Pelagicoccus sp. SDUM812003: one gene and its partners. The protein of the gene in region 3 interacts with the protein of the main gene of each other region in a pairwise test. Links are inferred from orthologs where the notes say so. Each region holds a gene or a part of one and is shown on either strand. Other genes may lie near its edges.

Evidence for each region. Proteins that work in one complex are often made in the same cells at the same time.
Region 1: the proteins of QEH54_RS00080 (region 3) and tsaE interact in binary tests that used the Escherichia coli proteins (3 or more experiments, as listed by UniProt). The link is inferred for Pelagicoccus sp. SDUM812003 from one-to-one orthologs.
Region 2: the proteins of QEH54_RS00080 (region 3) and QEH54_RS17495 interact in binary tests that used the Escherichia coli proteins (3 or more experiments, as listed by UniProt). The link is inferred for Pelagicoccus sp. SDUM812003 from one-to-one orthologs.

What each region holds. Positions count from the first base shown.
Region 1 is NZ_JARXHY010000007.1:198,141-202,032, reverse strand. Bases 1-2,999 are described here. They hold tsaE (tRNA (adenosine(37)-N6)-threonylcarbamoyltransferase complex ATPase subunit type 1 TsaE), read left to right. Parts: upstream 1-1,282; coding sequence 1,283-1,717; downstream 1,718-2,999. Other genes in these bases: QEH54_RS11775 (aldose epimerase family protein), read right to left, coding at 1,804-2,817; QEH54_RS11785 (thiamine-phosphate kinase), read left to right, coding at 316-1,299; QEH54_RS11790 (type II CAAX endopeptidase family protein), read left to right, coding at 1-319. Outside these bases: QEH54_RS11770 (twitching motility protein PilT), read right to left, coding at 3,009-3,892. UniProt on the Escherichia coli protein: Required for the formation of a threonylcarbamoyl group on adenosine at position 37 (t(6)A37) in tRNAs that read codons beginning with adenine.
Region 2 is NZ_JARXHY010000014.1:100,609-104,472, reverse strand. The notes cover bases 1-2,971. They hold QEH54_RS17495 (NAD(P)H-hydrate dehydratase), read left to right. Parts: upstream 1-670; coding sequence 671-2,272; downstream 2,273-2,971. Other genes in these bases: dprA (DNA-processing protein DprA), read left to right, coding at 2,230-2,971; acpS (holo-ACP synthase), read left to right, coding at 241-648; QEH54_RS17505 (pyridoxine 5'-phosphate synthase), read left to right, coding at 1-217. Also shown: more of dprA, read left to right, coding at 2,972-3,372; QEH54_RS17485 (pyridoxamine 5'-phosphate oxidase family protein), read right to left, coding at 3,422-3,864. UniProt on the Escherichia coli protein: Bifunctional enzyme that catalyzes the epimerization of the S- and R-forms of NAD(P)HX and the dehydration of the S-form of NAD(P)HX at the expense of ADP, which is converted to AMP.
Region 3 is NZ_JARXHY010000001.1:16,977-21,659, reverse strand. What follows is about bases 1,788-4,683. They hold QEH54_RS00080 (RNA methyltransferase), read left to right. Parts: upstream 1,788-2,781; coding sequence 2,782-3,585; downstream 3,586-4,683. Other genes in these bases: QEH54_RS00070 (alkene reductase), read right to left, coding at 4,367-4,683; QEH54_RS00075 (class I SAM-dependent methyltransferase), read left to right, coding at 3,597-4,370; QEH54_RS00085 (hypothetical protein), read left to right, coding at 2,618-2,770; QEH54_RS00090 (thermonuclease family protein), read right to left, coding at 1,873-2,448. Outside these bases: QEH54_RS00095 (glycoside hydrolase family 9 protein), read left to right, coding at 1-1,746. UniProt on the Escherichia coli protein: Specifically methylates the ribose of guanosine 2251 in 23S rRNA.

The sequences.
Region 1 (3,892 bases), on a different replicon or contig from region 3:
AGGCTCTTTGGCCGAGAGAACCATGATCTACACCATGATCGTGCTGGTCGCCCCGGTGTGCGAGGAGCTGGTGTTTCGGGGGGCGATCTTCCGATTTCTCCACCACAGATTCCCCCTGACCGCCGCCACGGCCATTTCCGCCGCCCTCTTCGCTCTGATCCACTTCAACCTCTACAGTTTCGCTCCCCTTTTCGTGATCGGCGTCACCCTGGCGCTCGCCTATCGAGAGTCCGGCTCCTTGCTCTCCGCTGTGGTGCTGCACGCCGTTTTCAATACCATCAACCTGTTTATCATCCTGCTCTTTCCCGACGTCACGTGAGCCCCTTCACCTCAGATACCCACCAATCCATCGCCACGCTCGGCGAAGTCGAACTCATCAAGCGGATCCGCGACTGGCTGGGCGACGCGAATCCCGCCCCACCCGAGGGCATCGGCGACGACTGCGCCCGCTTCCAACCAAGTCGAAACGACGTGCGGCAGCTCGTCACCACCGACCCGGTCATCTATGGCTACCACTTCGATGACCAGCTCTCGCCCGAGCAGACCGCGGGCAAACTCGCCAAACGAAACCTCAGCGACGTGGCCGCCATGGGAGGAACGCCGCGCATCGCCACCGTCAGCCTAGCCCTTCCGCAAAACGTCTCGATCGCGTGGATACAGCGTTTCTACGAAACGCTCTCCAAGCTCGGAAGACGCTATCGGTTTCAAATCGTAGGCGGCGACATTTCCGGATCCGACGGGTTCCTCGGAGCATTCCTCACCTTGATCGGCGAAACCGAGCCCGGGCACCCCGGTTTGCTCCGCCACCGAGCGCAGCCAGGGAGTCCACTCTACGTATCCGGGGCCATCGGAGGAACGCGACTCTGCAAGCACTACGACTTCGAACCGAGACTGGAGGAAGGTCGATGGCTAGCCCGAAGCGGCGCCTGTCTCTCCTGCACGGACCTGAGCGACGGACTTGGAAAAGACCTCAAGAACATCCTGTCTCCAACTACTGGATGCAGCATCGACTGCGCTTTGCTTCCGATTTCCGACGACGCGATTCGAACGTCGAAGGATTCCGGACACACGAAATTCCACCATGCGTTCAACGATGGCGAGGACTACGAGCTTCTCTTCGCCCTGGACCCAAAGGCGGATCTTCGGGAATTCGAAGCCGCTTGGAGTGGGAATTTCGATACGCCACTTACCCGCATCGGCACCTTCGACGCCTTGGGAAGCGGTTCCGAGGAAAGCCCTCTCAAACTCATCAACGCCCCAGACTCGCTTCACGTTTCAGGCTATGAACATCTTAGATAAGCTGGCTCGGGGCATCGTCACATCCCAAGCGGAAGAAACGATCGAAATCGCCCGCAATCTGGCGACCGTTCTCCCCGAGGAGGCAGTGCTGGCATTGGAAGGCGATCTGGGAGCCGGAAAAACCACTTTCGTGAAAGGCCTAGCAGAGCGCTGGCGTATCCAAGAGCCCATCACGAGCCCGACCTTCAATATCTACAATCTATACCAAGGCGATCGGCAGCTGGCCCACATGGACGCCTATCGCCTGGAGAAGTCGCCCGAGATCTGGGAGGAACTGATGCTGGAAGAGCTGATCGCGCCTCCGTTCTGCCTCGCCATCGAATGGCCCAGCAAGCTGGCGTTCATTCCTTGGACCATTACCCATACCCTTCGCTTCGATGCCCGGGGCGACGAGCGAAAAATCACCCTCATCTCGTAGGATGCCTCGGTCGGAGAAAAAAGGGACGCGCCTCCAGCGAGGCGCGTCGTGTATCAAAAATCCTGCTACTTCCGAAACCGTTTCGCCTAGCGAACGCCGAACGCGTATACCGTCTTCGACTTAAAAACCTCTCCCGGGCGCAAGGTCGTCGTCGGGAAATGGCCGATGTTGGGCGAATTCGGAAAGTGCTGCGTCTCCAGACAGAAGCCGCTGCGCTTTTGGTAGACCGTTCCACCTTTTCCCTTCAGCGAGCCATCGAGAAAGTTGCCCGAATAGAACTGAACACCTGGCTCAGTGGTGTAGACCTTCATCTCGCGTCCTGACTTCGGATCCCAAGCGGTAGCGGCCAGAGCGAACTCGTCGGGCCTCTTGTCGATGACCCAGTTGTGATCGAAGCCGCCGCGGGACGATACCACCCCTGCTTCGTCCACATCCTGACCGATCGCCTTGGCTTGGCGAAAATCCATGCCACAGCCCGCTACCGGTACGATCGCTCCCGTAGGAATGCCGCCGTCATCGGTCGCGGTGTAGAACTCCGAATTGATCTGCAGCTCGTGATCCAGCGGCGAGGGGCCAGCATGACCGGCGAGGTTGAAATAGGCGTGATTGGTCGGATTGTAGACCGTGGTCTTGTCTGCAGTGGCTTCGTATTCGATCACCCACTCGTTAGCATCGGTGAGCTTGTAGATCACAGTGGCCTGCAGATTGCCCGGATAGCCTTCCTCTCCATCCTTGCTCAGGTAGCTCAGCTTCACGCCCGTGAACCCGTCACCCGAGATCTCCTCCGCATCCCAAACCACCTTGTCGAAACCACGCTTGCCGCCGTGCAAGTGGTTTTTCCCGTCGTTGGCGTGCAATCCGGAAACATACGTTCCGTCCAGGCAAAATGAGCAGTCCCCGATTCGGTTTCCAAAACGTCCGATGATCGCTCCGAAATACGCGTCGTTGTGGTCCTGATACTCCTCGACGGTTTCGAAGCCAAGCGTCACATCCGCCAGTGTTCCGTCACGGTCCGGTACGTGAATTTCGGATACGATGCCACCGAAATTGGTGAGCTTCAGCTTCATGCCGTTTTTGTTTTCGAGCGTAAAGAACTCCATAGGTCAGAGAATTGCGTTTTGTTTGAGAGAGAAGACCGACGCCGCTTTCCAGCAGCCACCCCGATTCTAGCCAAGTCATTAGCGATGCAAGCCTCATTTCCCCGCTTTTATAAGCGGAGCGAATATTGGATGCGAAACCCGCCAACCGCTCTGCTCCTGCCCGATCGCCAGCGAGCGAGCGTTCGAAACGCCTAATTCGCTTCGCCGAGCATCTTGCCGAACACCATGCGGCCGCCGCTGGTGGGTATGATGCTGTCGACCTCGATCAAAACGGTGCTTCCGACCAGATCGGCTCCGTTGTTGACCACGACCATGGAGCCGTCCTCCAGATACCCCACCCCCTGGCTGTCCTCCTTGCCGATCTTGACCAGCTTCACGGAAAGAGTTTCGCCCACTTCCACTTCGCGCGAAAGGGCCTTGGACAGGCCAAGCATGTCCACGAAAGGGATTCCCTCCTGACGCGCTCGCCTGATCAGTCCCTCGCTAGTGGTCAGCAAGCGCCCCTTGAGGCTGCTCACCACGAACATCAGCTTCTCCTCGCGGCTCTGCTTGCGGTCGACGTCGCTGTCCACCACCCGCACCTCCACATGATCGAAGTCGCGAAGCTCCGACAGCGTCTTGAGGCCGCGTTTTCCGCGATTGCGCTCCTCCTCGACGGCCGAATTGTTCAGCTCGTTCAGCTCGTCCAGAATGAACTTCGGCAAAAACAGCACGTCGCCCAGCATGCGGGCCTGACAGAGCTTTGAGACGCGGCCATCCACCAGGCAGCTGTCGTCCAGCACCACCAGCGGCGCTTCCACGCGCTGCGGCTCGAAGCGGACGTACGGAATCACGAGGTTGAACTCGTCCTTTCCCCGCAGCGCGATGACCGCGGACAGATAGGTGATCACGATGAAAACTCCAATGCGCGAGATGTAGATGACCTGAGCGTCGCCTTCCTCGAAAAGCGGAGAGATGGAGATGAAATGCGAAGCCAGAATGCCCATCAGCAAGCCAAATGTCATCGCCGACAGCCCCCGCAGAGAGAAGCCCTTGAGCAGGATGTCGACCAGCACCAGCAAAGCGCCGATCAAAA
Region 2 (3,864 bases), on a different replicon or contig from region 3:
GGAGTTCGAGCGACTCGTGGAGGGAGCCGCGCTCGCTTCCGAACTCGGGCTCATCGTCAACGCCGGTCACGGCATCAACTACGTCAACGTTAGCGAGGTCATCACCATTCCCGAGCTGCACGAGCTCAATATCGGACACAGCATCATCAGCCGGGCCCTCTTCTTCGGGATCGACGAAGCTGTACGGGAAATGAAAGCCCTTATGGCGGGCGCATAGCCGGCTGCCAAACGCGTTTTTCCATGGATGCGATATCTCTGCCCTGCAAAGGACCGGTTCTCGGAATTGGCGTCGATATTGTATCTGTTAAACGGATACGAGACTTGATCGATCGGCAGGGCGACCGTTTTCTGCATCGCGTTTACACGAAAGCGGAGCGGGAGTACTGCCTGAAATACAAGGATCCCGGCGAACGGTTCGCGGCTCGCTTCGCCGCCAAGGAGGCGGTCGCCAAAGCCTTTACTACGGGAATCGGCGAACACTTGACTTGGACCTCCGTGAGCGTAGTTCCCGGCGAACGCGGCGAACCATTGGTCGAATTGGATGAGAAAGGCAGACACCTCCTGCATCAGGTGAGAGGGAAGTATGTGGCGATCAGCCTCTCGCATACGGACGAGACGGCCATTGCGTTCGCGACGATTCTGGGCTAGACTGGCGTCTATGAGTTTTTTTATGCGGCATGCTTCTCATCCTGTTCTGAGCTGCTCGGAATCGAACGAGTGGGAGCGGGGCTTGATGAAGAGCGACGATCAGGGATGGAGCGCCATGCGTCGGGTCGGGCGGAAGCTGGCGAGCGCGATCTGTAGTGACTTTTCGATGACGCGCTTGCCGCAGCGCGACTGGCGTGTGCTGGCTTTGGTGGGGAAGGGGAACAATGGCGGAGACGCTCTGCTCGCAATCCGCGAGCTGCTGAAGATGCCCCGGAAGATCAGCGATGTGACTTTGATCTTCAGCTCGCCCGTTTCCGATTTGAAGCCGCTTGCTCGCAAGGCTTATGAGCTGATCGCGGAGAGCGAAGCGCTGCGTACGCTGGACCCCGCTGGGATGGAGGAAGGCGATTGGCTGGCGCTGGTCGATTCCGTTTTGCATCAGGGTCCGTATGAGCTTTGCATCGACGGACTCTTGGGCATGCAGTTCAAGCCTCCCCTGCGCGGTGGAAGCGGAGTCCTCATTGAGAAAGTCAATGCCTTGCGCTGCATCGGTCTGCGCGTGGCGGTCGATCTGCCGAGTGGTACGGGTGATAGCTCCGACGAGCGACCGTTTCGGGCGGACATCACCTACGCGACGGGCGTTTTCAAGAGTCCGCTGCTGAAAAACGAAGCTTGCGGCATGATCCGCTATTTGGATGTCGGCTTTTTCGAAGAGGATCGCGAGAGCGTCTGTCGTGTCATTACGGATACGGTGCTGGATCCGCTGCGGGCGTTTCGTCCAGCGTCGGCGGACAAGCGATCCTATGGGCATTTGCTGGTGCTTGCCGGATCGCGCTCCATGCCTGGGGCGCTGGCGATGAGCGTGAAGGCCGCCTCGCGAAGCGGCGTGGGCCTGGTCACGGTGCTGGCTCCCGAATCCATCGCGGGGCGGTTCGCGGCGAGCTTGCCCGAGGCTATGTGGCGCTCCTGGCCGGAGACGCCGGAGGGCGGCTTGGCGTTGGAAGGCATTTGGCAGGTGCAAACGCTCGCTTCTAAAGCGACGGCTTTGCTGGCTGGTCCGGGGATGGGGCAGGAGCGCGAGACCCGAACCATGCTGCAGGAGCTCGGGCGCATGTGGGAGAAGCCAGTCTTGCTGGATGCGGACGCCTTGCAGCCGGAGATCGTCCAGGCCTTCACTGCCGGGGGCAACGAGGGAGTTGTGGTCACCCCCCACGACGGAGAGTTCTGGCGCCTGAGCGGTCGAAAGGATTCCTCGCTTGAGGCCATCGCTGGCTACGCCGAGGACCGAAAACTCGTTTTGATCAAGAAAGGAAGCTGCACCCGCGTCTCTCGGGGCGACCTCACTTGCGTTTGCCCGACGGGCAATGCGGTGCTGGCGCGCGGAGGAAGCGGCGATCTGCTGGCGGGGTTGGCGGCAGGGCTGATGGCCCAGCGTCCCGACGACTGCTTCGTGGCGGCCTGTCAGGCAGTTTATTGGCACGGAAGAGCTGCGGATGTTTGGGCGATGAAAAACGGCCAGCACGCGGCCCGCACTACAGACTTGTTGGACTTTCTCTCGCCGGCGCTTGATAGTGGCGAGTCATGGAATCCCCACTCTCCCGTCGAGAGGCCTACTGGGTCTTGAACGGCCTGCCTGCTATTGGCCCCATCTCTCTCAATCGCTTGCTGCATCGCTTCGGTGGCGACCCCTGTCGCGTCCTCGAGGCGGACCGGGCGTCCTTGGCCTCGGTGCAGGGGCTGCAGAAACGGGCGGTCGAGTCTCTGCTCGATTGGAGAAACCGTTTCGATCTGCAGCGCGAGATGGCTCAGGCGGCATCGCGGGGAGTCGATTTCGTGACCCGTGAGGACGGTGACTATCCCGCGCTGTTGAAGGAGATCGATGATCCGCCTATCGGCTTGTATCGACAGGGAAACTACGATTTCAAGAAGCCGTCCGTAGCCATCGTGGGCACTAGGAAGACCACGCTGTACGGACAGTCGGTGGCCCGCTGCTTCGCTCGCGATCTTGCTCAAATCGGGTTCTGCGTGGTGAGCGGCATGGCTCGGGGCATCGATACCTTCGCTCATCGCGGCGCCTTGGAGGCGGAAGACGGCAGCACGGTGTGCGTACTAGGGAACGGGATCGACATCGTGTATCCGCCGGAAAACATCGACCTCTACAAGGACGTTCAGAGATGCGGGGCGGTGGTGAGCGAGTTTCCTTTTGGCAGGCGGGCGGATCGGCAAACCTTTCCCATGCGCAATCGACTCGTCAGCGGCATGTCGCACGCCGTCGTCGTGATCGAGTCCGAGGAGGCGGGCGGTTCCATGATCACGGCCCGCTTCGCGGCGGATCAGGGGCGCTTGGTCTGCGCCGTGCCGGGCAGGATCGATCAGGCCTCTAGCCGTGGATGCCATCAGCTCATACGCGACGGGGCCCTCTTGCTGGAATCTATCGACGACCTGTTGGAGGAGTTGAACCATCTGCGCCAGGCCCCAGCCTTGGAGCTCGAATCCGAGTCGGAGGATTTGTTTTCTCAGGACGACGCCTTGGACGAAGACCAGAAAGCGCTGCTCGACGTTCTGGCGGGAGGCGAGGCCTACGATCTGGAAACGCTATCCCGCATGCTGGACCATCCGGTGGCGTCGCTGTCCGTCGGCTTGATGACCCTGGAGCTGAAGGGACGCGTCGTGAAGCGCCTGGACGGTCGCTACGAGCTAAGCGTGCGATTGGGTCGCGTCTAGGCTTGATGCGGCCGCGGTTGCAGTCCGGCCAGGGCGACTAGCTTCGGAATCAGGTACGCTCGCTCGGCTGTTCGAGAGCGGGGAGCCCGTCGATGCTGAGGCGGTTCTTTTCCGCTTGGTACGCCGTCACTCCTTCTCGGCCTTTGGCGTTCGCCCATTTGTCGAGGATGTCGCGCTCGCCTTGATAGTCGAAGTAGGGGACTGAGTAGCCGCAGGAATCCGAGACGCGTTGGACCTCGATGCGGATGATTGAGCGCATCCCCGGATTGCTGGGAAAGCGGGAGGCGAGCGATTGGAACGAGTCGTCACTCGGTAGATGCGCCGTACCCGTTCCGTGGAGACGCACGATTTGCGGACCGCCTTCGAAGGCGCAGAACATGATAACGATGCGCCCGTTTTCCCGCAGGTGAGCAATGGTCTCGGCGCCGCTGCCGGTGTAGTCGAGGTAGGCGACCTCCTTGGGGCCTAGAATGCGGAAACAATCGCCACCCT
Region 3 (4,683 bases):
AAAGGCGCGGTCGAAAACGCCTTGCGCTGGAAGATCACCCCGAACGCCCTTCCCGACTGGAAATCCGATCCAGTCATACAAGTCTCCCAAGTTGGCTACCACCCGAAACAGCCCAAATACGCCATCGTCGAACTGGACAAGCGGGACACCGAGCGCAAGCCCCTCGAGCTCTCGCGACTCGACGAAGACGGATCGCTTGAAACGGTGAAGCGTTCTGTATCGAGCGATTGGGGACAGTTTCTTCGCTACGACTACCTTCGTCTCGATTTCTCCGATGTCACGCAAGAAGGACTCTACGTGGTTTCCTACGGCGAGCAGCGCAGCCACGCCTTTCGCATCGCGAAGGACATCTTCACTCGGCACGTCTGGCAACCGACGCTCGAATACTTCCTTCCCGCCCAGATGTGCCACATGCGCATCAACGATCGCTACCGCGTTTGGCACGGAGCCTGTCATCTCGACGACGCTCGCATGGCCCCGCTCGATCATGTCCATTTCGATGGATACGAGCAAGGCCCCGAGGCGCGAACCCATTTCAAACCAGGGGAGCATGTTCCGGGATTGAATCGAGGCGGATGGCACGATGCGGGCGACGATGACCTTCGCATCGAGTCGCAGGCCGGCACGGTGCTCGGACTGGTTCACGCCTACGAAGCGTTCGGGCGGGACTACGACAACACCACCATCGACCAGCAGACCCTGACCGTGGAGATCCATAAACCGGACGGCATACCCGACATGCTTCAGCAGATCGAGCATGGAGCGATCACCGTAGCGGCTGGCTACCGTGAACTGGGAACGCTCTATCGCGGCATCATCAATCCGACGCTTCCACAGTATGTAATGCTTGGAGACACCGTCAACATGACGGACAACCGCCCCTTCGACCAGACCTTGGCCGAAGATCAGGTTCCAGACATCGGACTAGGCATCGGCGGAGCTCCCGACGATCGCTGGGTGTTCACGACCCGACGTTCCGAGCGCCATGAAATGATCGGAGCAGCGGGCCTGGCCGCAGCAGCCCGGGCGCTGCGCGGCCACAACGATTCCCTCGCTGAGGAATGCCTTCGATTCGCCGAGGAGCTCTACGAGTCGATCGAATTCGAAAACGAGATCTCGCGCATCCCGCTAGCGGTCGAGCTCCTGATCACAACTGGAAAACCGAAATACGCTCAATCGATCAGGCAACAGGCCGCCGGTATCGCCGAACGTTTCGAAAACCTAGGATGGACCGTCAGCCGAACGCTGCCTCTGATCGAAGACAACGTATTCCTTTCTACACTACACGAAGCGGCGAAACGCTATGCCCAAACCGTGCGCGAAGCGGAGGGGAAGACGCCCTACGGCGTTCCCTACGAACCGGGGATCTGGGGAGCTGGCTGGGGTATTCAAAGATTCGGCGCCCAGCAATACTTCCTGCATCAGGCCTATCCCGAGCTCTTTTCGCGCGACCTGATGCTAAACGCGCTTTCCTTCGTGCTCGGCTGCCATCCCGGCTCCAACACAGCCTCCTTCGTCTCAGGCGTAGGCTCCAATTCGATCGAGGTCGGATACGGCCTCAACCGAGCGGACTGGTCCTTCATCCCCGGCGGCAGCGCTTCGGGCACAGCTCTCATCCGCCCCGACTACCCGGAGCTGCTGACCTGGCCTTTTTTGTGGCAGCAAACTGAATACGTTCTCGGAGGCGGCACCACCGACTACATCATACTAGCGCAAGCTGCGGACTATCTTCTCAATCAGGAATAGCGCCCGAGCTTTCATGCGAACCCGACAAAGCCCGTCGCTTGAGGACGGGCTTTCCTCGGTCTGCAAAGCGAGGGCCTAACGGTCCGCGGTTTCGCCCGAAGAAGCGATTTGGGCCGAAGACGCAGTTCAAGCTTCGTTACGCTTGTTCGCTTCCTCTTCTTCGCTGGGGTCTACGGAAAGGTTGGCGATTTCATCGTCGCTCATGCCTTCCTTGGATTCGGCTTTCATCTTGTCTTCCGCCAACTGGCGCACCGCCGGATTCCACACCCCAAGCATTTCCATTTTCGCCTTCTCCTGGGCTTCGGTCAGGGCTGCGTCGCCGGGCGCTTCCGAAACGATCCAACGGGCGAAACCATGACGCACCAGAATCGCGTTGATGTATTCGCCACCCATGCTGTAAAGCTCGGCGCTCATCAACTCGGCAGACTGCACGACACGAGGCTTCACGGTGATGCGCTGGCCCCTGACGTTCTCATCGAAAAACGAGTAAATCTTTTCGTCGAGCATCTCGGAGTCGCTCGCCAGCCCTATGCCATGCAGTTTAACGACCACCGAGCGACCGTCGCCAAAATCCACCGACAACGCATCCTTGCTCAAAACGTCTCTCACCACTCCCTCCCTCTCATCCTCCTCCGAATTCTTATTCAAGAGAAAGTACATCGCAAGGATCACGAATCCTACGACAATCAGTATGGGAATCATTGTCATATCAAGCGGGGGTGGGCACCTTGGAGGTAAAGTTTTATCCGTAAAAGCGTACCTATCAAGGTTATAATGATACCTTTCCCTACGGCGCAGGCGCCGGTTTCCTTTAGCGATTCGATCGCGGCGGGCCGAGATAGACTTTCGCAAGACGCTTCTGCACAGCGCTTTGGAACATACAGTCTCGTATCCATCGATTCCCTTCACCATGGCGACCGCCCTCGTCACTCCCGGCGACCGGCACCTCATCGCAGCGCCCGAGCCGCCGAAGGGCACGCGAACGGTGAAAAAGCTTGCTCCCGGGAGCAGGCGAGCAAACTAGGGGTGCATTGCATGATCGAGGCCGAAACCATCACCAGTCTACAGAATCCGAGAGTGAAAAACCTCGTGAAGCTGCGCGACCGCCGGGCGAGAAACCAGCAAGGCGTCTTCATCGCTGAAGGGTATCGAGCCATCTCCCGAGCCTTGGAAAAGGAGGTCTACCCGCAGGAAATCTACTTTTGCCGAAACTGCTTTCTCGGCGAAAACGAAGACGCCCTACTTTCCCAAGCGGCGAGTCACGGGGCTCGCTTGTTCGAGCTCTCCCAACACGCCTTCGAAAAGGTCGCCTACCGCGACCGTCCGGAAGGCCTGCTCGCCGTCATCAAGCAATGGAGCTACGGCCTGACCGACCTCGCCCTTTCCGACCCGCCCTTTCTTCTGATCGTGGAGGCCATCGAAAAGCCGGGCAATCTAGGCACCATCCTGCGATCGGCGGACGCCGCCGGGGTGGACGCCGTCATCTGCTGCGACTCCGTCACAGACCTCTTCAATCCGAACGTCGTGCGCTCCTCCACCGGCGTACTCTTCTCCATGCCTACGGTCTCCGCCAGCACCGACGAAGTTATAAAATGGATACGCGATCGAGGCATTCGGACCGTGGCCACTACGCCCCATACGGACTTCCTCTATACGGACATCTCGCTGGACGGACCGCTCGCGATCGTGATGGGCAGCGAACAATTCGGGCTTTCCGACACTTGGCTCGAAGCCTGCGATCAGAAAGCGCGCATCCCCATGGCCGGGCAAGCGGACTCTCTAAACGTGGCCATGGCAACCTTGATCACCCTTTTCGAAGCGGTGCGCCAGCGCCCATAGCCGTCACGCCCGTGCGCCTTTCACGCATTCAGAAAAACTTCGAAGCGCTCGCGAGCGAAGACCCGCTATGGACAGTGCTTTCCGAAAAGGGCAAACGTGGCGGAGGCTGGGATCCCGACGAGTTCTATCAAACTGGCGAAGACGAGATCCGCGACCTCCATCAGCGGCTCGCGGCGCTTGGCATCCCGATGCGCGGCGCGACCGCCCTGGACTTCGGTTGCGGGGTGGGCAGACTGACGTTCCCGCTATCTCGCCGTTTCGGCCACTGCATCGGCATCGACATATCCGAATCCATGATACGTGCGGCGAAGGAAAATAGCGGCCGTGGAGAGTCTTGTAAGTTCATCGTCAATACGAGCGATTCCCTTTCCTGCCTTGAGAGCGGCTCGATTGACTTCGCCTATTCCGACATCGTATTTCAGCACATGCCGCGACGCTACATGAAAGGCTATTTCCTCGAGATATCGCGAGCGCTTCGGCCCGGCGGTCACTTCGCGTTCCAGCTTCCCAGCCATCTGAACCGAGCGTCGCCCCAAAACGCGGGGGCCTTTCGCATGGCACGAAAGCGCCTGCACTACGCGACAAAAAACGTCGCCCAGCTCCTCGGCTTGGCAAAGCCCTATTTCGAGATGAACCCGATGCCCCGCCGCAGCGTGACCGACTTCTGCGAACGACGAGCGGGATTGAACCTGAAGGCGCTCTGGAGCCACCCGGGCGCGGGCGACTCCTGGCACGGTTATCTCTACGTATTCGAGAAGTCCCTACAAAGAGGCGAAGCCAGCTAAGCCATCACGTCATCCAATCGGGGATGGTCGATATAGCCCTCCGGCCCTTCTCCGTAGAAGGTATCGGGATTTGGCTCGTTCAAGGGAGCGCCCTGACGGAAACGCTCCACCAGATCGGAGTTGGCGATGAAGAGCTGGCCAAAGGCGACGGCATCGGCGTCCCCCGCCTCGATAGCAGCTTCGGCAGACTGCGCCGTGAACTGTTCGTTGGCGATGAAGACCCCGCCGAAACGACGCTTCAGCTCGGGACCTATGCTGTCTTCGCCCTGATATTCGCGAGCGCAGAGAAACGCGATGCCGCGTCGTCCCAATT